3 regions of the Microbacterium sp. HA-8 genome follow, and region 3 is predicted to be linked to each of the others. Evidence: predicted binding sites of a transcription regulator. Region 3 holds the regulator's gene; each other region holds the start of a gene.

Region 1 (3,949 bases), 1.5 Mb from region 3:
GCGATCGAGAGCATCGTGTCGTGCTCGCCGAGGTCGCCGTGCACCGGGGTGTCGGGAAACACCTCGGCGACGAGTTCGGCATTCGTGCGCGTCGTGACGGTGTCGGCCGCCGCGATGATGAATCGGTCGAAGCCCGCGGGTGCGGCATCCAATGCCCTCGCCACCGCCTGCGCCCCGTCCCGCGCGTCGATGTAGCCCCAGAGGTTCCACTTGCGCTCGCGCACGTCGTCGTCATAGGGGAAGGCGGCGTAGTCCTCGGGCGCCATCACGTTGGAGAAGCGCAGCGCCGTGATCGAGACCTCGGGATGCCAGCGCACCAGCTCGATCGCCAGCTGCTCCTCGAGATGCTTGACCAACGAATAGACGGACTCGGGTCGAGCGGCGTACTCCTCGTCGACGGGGATGTACGGCGGCGGCACCTCGAAGGGCAGCCCCAGCACGGTCTCGCTCGAGGCGTACACGATCCGCTCGATGCCGAGGCGTATCGCCGCCCAGAAGACGTTGAACGTGGCGAGCATGTTGTTGTGGAAGGTCGCGACATCGGCGCGGATGCCGGGGGCCGGTATCGCCGCGAGATGCACGAGCGCGTCGACGCCGTCGTGGGTGTCGTTCACGCCGGCGAGCGCGTCGATCACCTGCCCGTAGTCGGTGAGATCGACCTGGACGAAGCCCGGGTCGCGGGCGCCGACGGCATCCAGTCCGATGACGTCGTGACCCGCGGCGCGGAGCTCGCGCAGGACGACGGAGCCGAGTTTGCCGGATGAGCCGGTGAGTGCGATGCGCATGGCCCCAGGCTCGCACAGCCCGGGCGCGGCGGGGTCGTGCTGATCAGAAGGGCGGCGGAGGCGATGTGGTGAACCCGGTCGGGGTGGTCACCTGGACCGTGCCGTCGCGGCGCGACACGAACCGGAATCTCGTCTTGTGCCGGTGCGTGTGATCGGGCGGGCAGAGAGGACGCAGATTGAATGCGTCGGTGGTGCCGCCGCGTGCCCAGGCTCTGTCATGATCGAGATCCGCGTCGAGCGCAAGTCTTGAGCACCCGTCACGCGCGCACCGGCCGTGGGTGAGCACGAGCCAGTCGCGCTGGGCCTTGGTCGGCCGGTACGTGCGGCGATCCATGTCGAGGACGATGCCCCGCACGGGGTCGGTGATCACTCGGCGGAAGGCCTTGGCCTCGAAGAACAGCTGAGCCGCGGTGAGGGAGTCGATCGGGCCGTGTCCGACGAGCTGCGCCTGCTCCCGGGGGAGTGCCGCCGTCGTGTCGCCGGCGAGCAGCGTCACGGGAACCGTGACGAACACGGTGGTCTTGACGGCCGTGGCTGTGCCCTCACCGCGCAGCCATGCGCTGAAGAGATCTGCTCGCACCTGATCGCGTCGTCGGGTCTCGCCGCCGCCGTTGGCGATCGCCTTGGCCGTTGCGGTCAGGCGCCGACCCGCGGCGACCGCATCGACGGTGGGGATCAGGGCCGACACCCACGACATGCCGTTGTCGACGTGCTCGATGACCACGCGCCGGTCACGCATCGCGGCGGCGTGCCGGGCCTCGGCGCGCCGCGCGTCGAGGCGCTCGACGAGGCGGGCGAGTCTGGCGCGAAAAGAGGCGGGGGTGCAGGTCAGCACCCATTCGGATGCGGCGTCATCGAGTTCGCGTATCGCCGCGGCGGCGGCGCTGATCTCGGCGCGAGTCGCATCGGCGGCAGGCTGTAGTCGCAGGGCACCGGTCACCGCTGCGTCGACGAGGGAGAGGGCAGCGAAGCCGTCGGTCGCCCGCTGCCACAGCTCGGGCAGGAGCCGAGCCGCGTTGCGGGCCGTGCCCGCGAGCGCGCGCAGGGTGGTCTCGGAGAGCGCGAGGCGCAGCGACATGTCGAAGTAGGCGCCCCGCTCGGCCATCGCCTCGCCGGCGTCGCCGGGCAGGTCGGAGTACACGTAGGCGTGCCGTCTCGCGAGGTCGACGGCCTCGGCGATGCCTCGCGCGCGGCGGGCGTCGCGTCGGTTGATCTCGAACTGATCAACCTGCACATCATCGAACACATGATCGAGCAGTTGCTGCGGGGTGAGCGCGACGGAGGACTCGGAGGGGTGTACCTCGTCAATGTCCATAGGCCTCAGTATAGCACAAAAATTCGATTCCGATGTGGGCGGCCGACGCGCGCGCAGATCGCAAGACGCACGATCCGTCGATCGACCCGTTCCGCGGCGCGGCTACGCTGAACCCCAGCCCGGAGGAGGATCGGATGTCGCAGCCAGCCGTCCCACGCGCCGCCGGCGTCCGCGAGGTCGCCGCCCGCGCGGGCGTGTCGACGCAGACGGTGTCGCGTGTGCTCAACGGCCACCCCCACATCCGGCCCGAGACGCGGCGCAAGGTGCTCGATGCGATCGAGGCGCTGGACTACCGCGTCAACAACGCGGCGCGGGCGCTCGGTACGAGCGTGTCGCGCACGATCGGCATCCTCGCCTCGGATGCGAGCCTCTATGGTCCCTCGGTGGGCATCGCCGCGCTGGAGCGCGCGGCCCGCGACGCCGGGCGCTGGGTGAGCACCGCGTATGCCGACGCGGCGGATGAAGAATCCGTGCGCGCGGCGGCCGCACATCTGCGCGAGCAGGGTGTCGACGGCATCGCGGTGGTCGCCGCTCACACCGGATCGCTCGATGCGCTCGCCGCGGGCGGGAGTGCGGCGGTCGTCGCGTTGCACGGCGACGCCGCCGCTCAGCGGGCGGGTGCGGCGCTCGCCGCTCACCACCTCGCCGCCGCCGGCCACGAGCGGATCGCGCTGCTGGCAGGTCCCGACGACTGGGTCGAGGCGGCGGCGCGCGAGGCCGGGTTCGATGACGCTCTGGCCGCGCGCGGCCTGCGCCGCGCGGGACGCTGGTCGGGCGATTGGACGGCAGCCGCGGGCGCGGCCGTGGCGGTCGAGATCGCAGCCCTCGTGGGCAGGCCGGATGCTCCGACCGCGGTCTTCGCGTCGAACGACCAGATGGCGCTCGGCCTGGCGGCGGGCCTGACTCGCGCGGGTGTCGACGTGCCCGCACGGGTCAGCATCGTCGGGTTCGACGACAACCCCGACGCCGCGTTCTACGCCCCCGCCCTCACCACGGTGCGCCTCGACATCGAGGGCGAAGCAAGGCGCTGCATCGCGGCGCTCGTCGATCGGGCGGATGCTGTCGCTCCGGCATCCGCCCCCGTTCTCGTCGAACGCGACTCGGTCGCCGCCCCGGCGTCGCGGGTGAATGACACGTGACAAACCGGATCTGTTACCGGTAACATTCCGGTCATGAGCACCGCTGCGACGACGACGTCCACCCCCGAGCCCCTCGAGGTCGCGGTGGCGCGGACCCGCGAGGATGTGGCCCGTCTGCATGGTGAGTTGGTGCGGTATGGGCTGGTGGTGTGGACGGGTGGGAATGTGTCGGGTCGTGTGCCGGGTGCGGATCTGTTCGTGATCAAGCCGAGCGGGGTGTCGTATGACGATCTGGCGCCGGAGAACATGATCGTGTGCGATCTGGACGGGGTTGTGGTGCCGGGGACGCCGGGCAGTGAGCGGTCTCCGTCGAGTGATACGGCGGCGCATGCGTATGTGTATCGGAATATGCCGGGTGTGGGTGGTGTGGTGCACACGCATTCGACGTATGCGGTGGCGTGGGCGGCGCGGGGGGAATCGATTCCGTGTGTGATCACGGGGATGGCGGATGAGTTCGGGGGTCCGATTCCGGTGGGTCCGTTTGCGGTGATCGGGGATGACTCGATCGGTCGGGGGATCGTGGAGACCCTCACCGGTCACCGGAGCCGTGCGGTGTTGATGCGCAATCATGGGCCGTTCACGATCGGGGTGTCGGCGAAGGATGCGGTCAAGGCCGCGGTGATGTGTGAGGACGCGGCGCGCACGGTTCATATCGCGGCGCAGGCGGGTCCGCTGGTCCCGATCCCGCAGGAGAAGATCGACGCCCTCTA
Region 2 (3,949 bases), 1.4 Mb from region 3:
CACGCGTCAGCGTCGCCGCAAGATGACCGAGATGCTCGATCGCGCCGAGATCGTCGCTCCGTTCGAGGATGCCGCCCCCGGTGACGACGTGATCGCCGAGCTCGCCGGCTCGGCCCCGACACTGGCCGAGCTCACCGCGTAGTTCGCACGCGCGAGGGCGTCCCGGGTTCGCCCGGGGCGCCTTTCGCATTCGCGGCCCGGGCCCCGAACCCCGAACCTACATTTTTGCAGCGAGCCACCATCCGACGTGTGGTGGTTCGCTGCAAAAATGTAGGTTCGGCGTCCGCAGAAGTGCGGGCGCGGGGCCGGGGCCGGGGCCGGGGCCGGGGCCGGGGCCGGGGCCGTCCGGCCGCCGCCATCCGGGCGCGGCTGACCGGGCGCCGTCGGGGTGCGGGCGGGCGCCGACGGCGCCGCCGATGGCGTCAGTCGAGCGCGCTGTCAGAACAGCGCGGGCGCCGCGGTCGTCGAAGCAGGCCCGGTGGTGCGCACCGGCCCGGGCCGCGACGCGCGCATCGGCAGCTCGTCTTCGTCACTGCCGTCGAGCCCGTGCACGCGCAGCAACGGCCGCACGCGTTTGGCGAGCCACGTGCGGTAGCCCTTCGGCGCGACGGCGCTCTGACCGGGATACAGACCCAGATACGACGACACGAGTTCGGGATGCTGTCGCTCGAGCCATTGCATGAACCAGGGCTTGACCCCCGGTCGCAGGTGCAGCGCCCCGTAGATCACCCGCCGGGCCCCCGCGGCCTTGATGCGCCCGAGGGCGTCGTCGAGCGCGGGCACCGAGTCGGCCAGGTGCGGAAGCACGGGCATGAGGAAGACCGTGACGGCAAAACCCGCGTCGGCGGCAGCGCGGACGGCGTCGAGTCGGGCCGCGGCGGTCGGCGTGCCTGGTTCGATCGAGCGTTGCAGGGCGTCGTCGAAGACGGCGATCGAGAAGGACAGATCGACCGGAACCTCTTCGGCAGCCGCGTGCAGCAGCGGCAGGTCGCGGCGGATGAGTGTGCCCTTCGTGAGGATCGAGAAGGGCGTGCCGGACGCGGCGAGTGTGCTGATGATCTCGGGCATGAGTCTGTATCGCCCCTCGGCCCGCTGGTACGGGTCGGTGTTGGTGCCCAGGGCGACGTGCTCGTGCTGCCAGGATGTTGCGGCGAGTTCTCGCCGCAGCACCTCGGCGACGTTCGTCTTGACGATGATCTGCGAGTCGAAGTCGTGCCCGCCGTCGAGGTCGAGATACTCGTGCGTGCCGCGGGCGAAACAGTAGGCACACGCATGGGTGCAGCCCCTGTAGGGGTTGATCGTCCACGCGAACGGCATCGCCGAGGCGCCGGGCACGTGGTTGAGCGCCGAGCGCGAGACCACCTCGTGGAAGGTGATGCCCGCGAACTCGGGAGTCGTCACCGACCGGACCAGGCCGTCGATGCGTTCGAGCCCGGGCAGCGCATTGGTGTCGACCTCGCCGATCTGTTGCCCACGCCACCTCATCTGATCATTCGAACACAGATGCGACACAGATGCAATCCCATTGGAAGGCTGCATCGACCATACATCCCTGGCCGCGTCGCGACTCGACATGCTCGGGCACAATGAAGGGCATGACCGCACCCGACACCGGCCCGGTTTCGCGCGCCGATGCGCGGGTTCTGCGCCGCCGCGGGGAGCGTGCGCGCACGGCGCTCATCCTCGCCGGGATGCTGGTTCTGCTGCTCGTGACGGGCGTCGGTGTGGCTGCCGTCGTGGGTGGTGGTATCGGTCGTGCTGCCGGCGACGGGGCCGCAGCATCCCCCTCTGCTTCTGCGACCGCGCCGCCGCCCTGGGCCACCTCGATCCCGGCTCCGCAGTTCACGGGCGAACCGGCGGCGGTGGTGGCGCTCTGCGACCGACCCGAGGTGCAGCAGGCCCTCGCGGCCGGCGACGACGCCGCGGTGATCGCGGCTGCGGGCGGGGGTGAGGGGTTCCGTCAGGCGGTCATCGGCGGCGCGGCACCGTGCGTGAACCTGCGCGACGCCTCGCACGTGTGGTTCGTGGTCAACAAGACGCTGCCGATCGAGCCCATCGACTACGCGCCATACGACTGGATCGCCCCGCCCGGCACGACCAACGGGGCCAATGCCGCGGCCCGCACCGACATCGCCCCCACGCTCGGCGAGATGGCGTCCGCCGCGTCCGCCGCCGGGGTCGGTCAGCTGGGCGTGCAGAACGGATACCGGGGCTACTCGATCCAGCAGCGCATCCACTCCCAGCGTGTCGCCGAATTGGGTCGCGAGGCGGGCGAGCGCCTTGCCGCCCGACCGGGCTACAGCGAGCACCAGACGGCGCTCGCCGTCGACGTCTTCGCGTGCGACCCGGGTTGCGGCTCGTCCGAGCAGTTCGGCGGATCGGCGCTGTCGGCCTGGGTGGTCGAGAACGGCTGGCAATTCGGCTGGATCGTCCGATACGAGCAGGGGTACACCCCCATCACCGGATACGACCCCGAGGCCTGGCACCTGCGCTACATCGGTCCCGAGCTCGCCGCGGCGTACCATGCCGGAGGCTTCCACACGCTCGAGGAGTTCTTCGGCCTTCCCGCAGCCCCCGCCTACCTCGACTGAACCCATGGCCGCGGGCGGCGGCATCCGGTGTCATTCGAGACGAGACCGGATGCCGTGACCCGGCCTAGAATCGGAGCGCCGCACCGAGCGTCACGACATCGCCGGTGATCTCGACGAGGAGAAGAGGAGGGTTCCATGGAGCGGGACCTGTACGACGAGGACCACGACGCATTCCGTGACATGGTGCGCGACTTCATCTCGCGCTACGTGACCAACGCGCAGCGCGAGCGCTGGGATGCCGAGGGGGAGGTCGACCGTGAGACGCTGCGCCGTGCGGGCGAGGCGGGGATCCTGGGGCTGGCGGTCCCCGAGGAGTACGGCGGGGGCGGGATGCTGGATGACTATCGGTTCCGTGCCGTCGTGATGGAGGAGGTCATCCGCGCCGGGGCGGGGTCGCTCGCGGGTGCGCTCGGCATCCAGGACGATCTCGTCGTGCCGTACTTCGTGCACTTCGGCACCCCCGAGCAGAAGGCCCGCTGGCTGCCGGGGCTCGCCTCCGGCGAGATCATCGGCGCGATCGCGATGACGGAGCCGGGCACCGGATCGAACCTGCGGGGCATCACGACCACGGCGCGCGCCGTGGAGGGCGGCTACGTCGTCAACGGCGCGAAGACCTTCATCTCGAGCGGCGCGACCGCCGACATCGTGATCACCGTCGTCAAGACCGGCGAGGGCGACGGGCCGCAGGCATTCAGCCTGCTCGTCGTCGAGCGCGGCGCGGAGGGATTCGATCAGGGCAAGAAGCTGCACAAGATGGGGTTCGCCGGCCACGACACGGCCGAGCTGTCGTACGCCGACGTGTTCGTCCCTGCCGAGAACCTCATCGGAGGCGAGGAGGGGCACGGCTTCGTGCAGCTCATGAAGAACCTGCCCCTCGAGCGACTGTCGATCGCGGTGGCCGCGGCGGCGGCATCCGAGGCGGGACTGGAGTGGACGCTGGAGTACACGCGCTCGCGCGAGGCGTTCGGGCAGCCGGTGATCGACTTTCAGAACTCGCGGTTCCAGCTCGCGGGGGTCGCGGCGACCGTCGATGCGCTGTGGGCCTACATCGACAAGGCGATGCTGCTGTACAGGGACGGCAAGCTCTCGGCCGAGGAGGCCGCGAAGGTCAAGTTCTGGACGACCGAGCGCGAGGGCGAGGTGCTCGATGTGTGCGTGCAGCTGCACGGCGGATACGGGTACATCCTCGAGTATCCGATCGCTCGCGCGTACGTCGATGCCCGGGTGCATCGGATCTACGGCGGTACCAACGAGATCATGCGCGAGATCGTCGGACGCCAGCTCGCCGGGCGGCGCTGAGCCTGCGGCTCGTCGGGCGGGCGCGCGGCGTGCGGTGCCTCGGCCCTGCGCATTCGGGC
Region 3 (3,949 bases):
GCGGCCCGCCGGTGTCGGCGTCACCCGAGGTGAGCTGCTGCTCGTCGCCCGGCTCGTCGCCGTCGGCGCGCCGCCGCTCGAGCTGCCAGCGCCCGCTCGCGTCGGAGGCGTAGAGCAGCGCGCCGCCGGACCACTCGGGCTGAAGCGCCGACACGCCGGGCCCACCGGCGATCGTCCTCGGTGCGTGCGTCGTCGTGGCGCCGAGGGGGACGATCTGCAGATCCGTGCGGTCCCACGGCATGTCGGGATGATCCCAGGCGACGTACGCGAGCAGCCGGCCATCCGGGCTCGGCGCGGGCGCCGCGTAGAAGCCGCGTCCGGCGGCGAGCACGTGGATGCCGGAGCCGTCGAGGGCGATGGAGACGATGTCGCGCAGCGGGGCGGCCGCGCCGTCGTCGTGGGTCTCACGCACGGCGAGCAGGCGATCTCCGCTGCAGACGAGATCGCCGAAGCGCGCTCCCGTGTCGGCGGGGGTGAGCGGCTCGGGCTCGGTGCCCGGCGCCATGCGCCAGACGCGCTGGTCGGAATGCTCCACGAACACGAGCGATCCCTCGTCGGTCACCGCCCAGGCGCCGCCCCCGTATTCGTGCACCCGGGAACGCACGCTCCAGGGCGCCGGAAGCAGGACCTCGGGCGCTGTGTCGCCGCCGCCGATGCCCACGCTGAGGATCGCGGTGCGGCCGCGTTCACCGGGCAGCGACTCGCTCCACCAGATGTCCTCGCCCACGAAGCGGGCACCGTCGATGCGCGGTGACGAGGCCGCCACCTCCGCAGCCTCGATCGGCGACGGCCAGGATCCGTAGGGCAGGGTCGGCATGGTCTCAGGCTACGCGGGGAGTGTTCGGCACAGTCGCCGTCGACCGGGACTCAGACAGCTCGAAGGACCGCCACGACTTTGCCGAGCACGGTGGCATGGTCGCCGAGGATCGGCTCGAAGGCGGAGTTGCGCGGCAGGAGCCAGGTGTGGCCGTCGCGGCGGCGGAAGGTCTTGACCGTCGCCTCGCTGTCGAGCATGGCGGCGACGATGTCGCCGTTCTCGGCGGTGCTCTGCGAGCGGATGACGACCCAGTCGCCGTCGCAGATGGCGGCGTCGAGCATGGAGTCACCCGACACCCGCAGCATGAACAGTTCGCCCTTGCCGACAAGCTGCCGAGGGAGCGGGAAGATCTCCTCGACCTGCTGATCGGCCGTGATCGGCACGCCGGCGGCGATCCGCCCCACGAGCGGCACGAGGGCGGCATCGCCCATCGGCGGAGCCGCGTCGGCGGGATTCTCGGCGGCGACGCCGGGCAGGTCGATCAGGACCTCGATGGCACGGGTCTTGCCGGAATCGCGCCGCAGATAGCCGGAGAGTTCGAGCTGGTTGAGCTGGTGGGTGACGCTGGAGAGCGAGCGCAGCCCGACGGCATCGCCGATCTCCCGCATGCTGGGCGGGTATCCGTGCGCCTGGACGGCGCGCTGGATGACCTCGAGGATCGCCATCTGCTTGTCGCTGAGGCTCTTGCGCCGGCGTGTGCGCGGCTTCGCCTCGGGGGCCGGCGCGGCTTCCGCTCCGCCGTCGGTGACCTCGTTCTCGAGTGCCATCGGACTCTCCTCCCGCCGTTGTCGGCTTCGAATGTCGGTGGCCCCTACTGGACTGTGTCCGCGCTCGTCGGAGCCGTTTGCAGGCTATCCGATCCGCGGGAGTCTTCGGCACATTTTTTCGAGCGTGTCGGGTGCATCGCGGTGACGAAGTTCGAAGAACAGCTTGACCTGAGGCGATATCGAAGATAACTTCGGAACGCACGTACGCATCCGGACCTCCCGGCCGAGGTCCGGATGCGGACGTCGGGACGGAGTCTTCGAATCCTCGTCCCCGCGCTCCCGGCACCACACACGGCACACGCCCCAGGAGGACACCATGACCGCCGCAACGATCACGACACCGAACACGCGCCTTCGTCTGACGACACGGGGCCGGCGCGTCCTCGCCGCCGTCGTCGCGATTCCGCTCGCGGCCGTGCTCTCGTTCGGTGTCATCAGCGGCGGCTCCGCTCTCGCCTCACGCGACGCGGGCGCCGAGGAGACGGCCTTCACCGCCGTCACCGTCCTGCCCGGCGATTCTCTCTGGTCGCTCGCTCAGCGCGTGGCACCCGGCGCCGACCCGCGCGACGTCGTCGACGCGATCTCGCGGCTCAACGCGCTCGACACCTCGACCCTGCGCGCTGGCCAGGTGCTCTCCCTCCCCGCGGAGTACGCATCCTGACCCGTCACGTACGCCTCCTGACTCGTCGGGGCGCGGCGGGTGCGCTCTACGATTGATCGGGTGACTGCATCCCTCGATGACCTTCCGCTCCGCGACGACCTGCGCGGGCAGCGGCCCTACGGAGCTCCTCAGGCTGCCGTTCCCATCGCGTTGAACGTCAACGAGAACACGCATCCGGTTCCGCAGGAGGTCGCCGACGACATCCTCGACGGCATCGCTGTCGCCCTGCGCGAGGTGAACCGGTACCCCGACCGCGAGTTCGTGACACTGCGCGAGGCTTTCGCGGACTACCTGGGTCACGGCCTCACCCGTGACCAGATGTGGGCTGCGAACGGCTCGAACGAGGTGCTGCAGCACATCCTGCAGGCTTTCGGAGGTCCGGGCCGCCGCGTGTTCGGCTTCGGCCCGACCTACTCGATGTACCCCTTGCTCACGGCGGGCACGGGCGCCCAGTGGGTCGCCGGGGAGCGCGCGCACGACTTCACGCTCGATCCGCAGGCCGCCGCCGAGCAGGTGGCCGATGCCGATCCCGACGTGGTGCTGCTGTGCTCGCCCAACAATCCGACGGGCACCCCCCTGCCGCTGCCCGTGATCGAGGCCGTCTACGAGGCGGCTCGCGGCGTGGTGGTCGTCGATGAGGCCTACTGGGAGTTCGCCCCGCACGACCAGCGTTCCGCACTGACGCTGCTGCACGACCGGCCGCGGCTCGCCGTGTCGCGCACGATGAGCAAGGCCTTCGCCTTCGCGGGTGCGCGCGTCGGCTATCTCGCCGCGGATCCCGCGTTCGTCGACGCCCTGCGACTCGTGCGTCTGCCCTACCACCTGAGCGCCCTCACGCAGGCGGCGGCGCTCGGTGCGCTGAGACACGCCGACACGATGCTCGGCATGGTCGATGACATCGTCGCGCAGCGCGACCGGATGGGGGCGACCCTCTCGGCGCTGGGCTTCGAGCCCTACGAGTCCTGGACCAACTTCATCCTCTTCGGCGCTGTCGCCGACCCGCACGCCACGTGGCAGGCTCTGTTCGAGCGGGGGGTGCTCATCCGCGACGTCGGCCTGCCCGGCACGCTCCGCGTGACGGCCGGTACCGAGGACGAGACGACCGAGTTCCTCGATCAGCTCGCGTCGCTAGGATCGCAGTCATGAGCGCCCGCACGGCCAGCCGCACCCGTCGCACGAGCGAGTCGACGGTGGAACTCGACCTCGACCTCGACGGCACCGGCGTCAGCCGCATCGACACGACGGTTCCCTTCTTCGACCACCTGCTCACGGCGTTCGCCAAGCATTCGCTGACGGACCTGACGATCCGGGCGTCCGGTGACACCGAGATCGATGTGCACCACACGGTGGAGGACACCGCGATCGTGCTCGGACAGGCGATCCGCGAGGCTCTCGGCGACAAGGCGGGCATCTCCCGATACGGTGACGCCCTGGTCCCGCTCGACGAGGCCCTCGCGCAGGCGGTCGTTGACATCTCGGGCCGTCCGTACCTCGTGCACGCAGGTGAGCCCGCGGGGTACGAGTTCCACCTCATCGGCGGTCACTTCACCGGCTCGCTCGTGCGCCACGTCTTCGAGGCGATCTCCTTCCACGCCGGTCTGACGGTCCACGTCAACCTCCTCGCCGGCCGCGATCCGCACCACATCGCGGAGGCCGAGTTCAAGGCCTTCGCGCGCGCGTTCCGCCAGGCCAAGGCGATCGATC

The links. The regulator LexA, encoded in region 3, represses DNA repair genes until DNA is damaged. The targets are predictions, from matches to a motif close to TCGAACANNTGTTCGA.
Region 1: the regulator LexA is predicted to act here: its motif matches at 2,112-2,127, upstream of AB2L57_RS14725 (HNH endonuclease signature motif containing protein).
Region 2: the regulator LexA is predicted to act here: its motif matches at 1,494-1,509, upstream of AB2L57_RS00745 (Rv2578c family radical SAM protein).

The regions. Positions count from the first base shown of each region.
Region 1 is NZ_CP162025.1:3,095,521-3,099,469, reverse strand. Features, by position in the region: gene AB2L57_RS14730 (NAD(P)-dependent oxidoreductase) at 1-785, opposite strand, end outside; gene AB2L57_RS14725 (HNH endonuclease signature motif containing protein) at 829-2,100, opposite strand; gene AB2L57_RS14720 (LacI family DNA-binding transcriptional regulator) at 2,235-3,239, shown strand; gene AB2L57_RS14715 (L-ribulose-5-phosphate 4-epimerase) at 3,273-3,949, shown strand, end outside.
Region 2 is NZ_CP162025.1:152,048-155,996, forward strand. Features, by position in the region: gene AB2L57_RS00740 (DEAD/DEAH box helicase) at 1-142, shown strand, start outside; gene AB2L57_RS00745 (Rv2578c family radical SAM protein) at 439-1,485, opposite strand; gene AB2L57_RS00750 (M15 family metallopeptidase) at 1,596-2,591, shown strand; gene AB2L57_RS00755 (acyl-CoA dehydrogenase family protein) at 2,727-3,890, shown strand.
Region 3 is NZ_CP162025.1:1,563,088-1,567,036, forward strand. Features, by position in the region: gene AB2L57_RS07425 (prolyl oligopeptidase family serine peptidase) at 1-817, opposite strand, end outside; gene lexA (transcriptional repressor LexA) at 868-1,584, opposite strand; gene AB2L57_RS07435 (LysM peptidoglycan-binding domain-containing protein) at 1,901-2,245, shown strand; gene AB2L57_RS07440 (histidinol-phosphate transaminase) at 2,306-3,391, shown strand; gene hisB (imidazoleglycerol-phosphate dehydratase HisB) at 3,388-3,949, shown strand, end outside.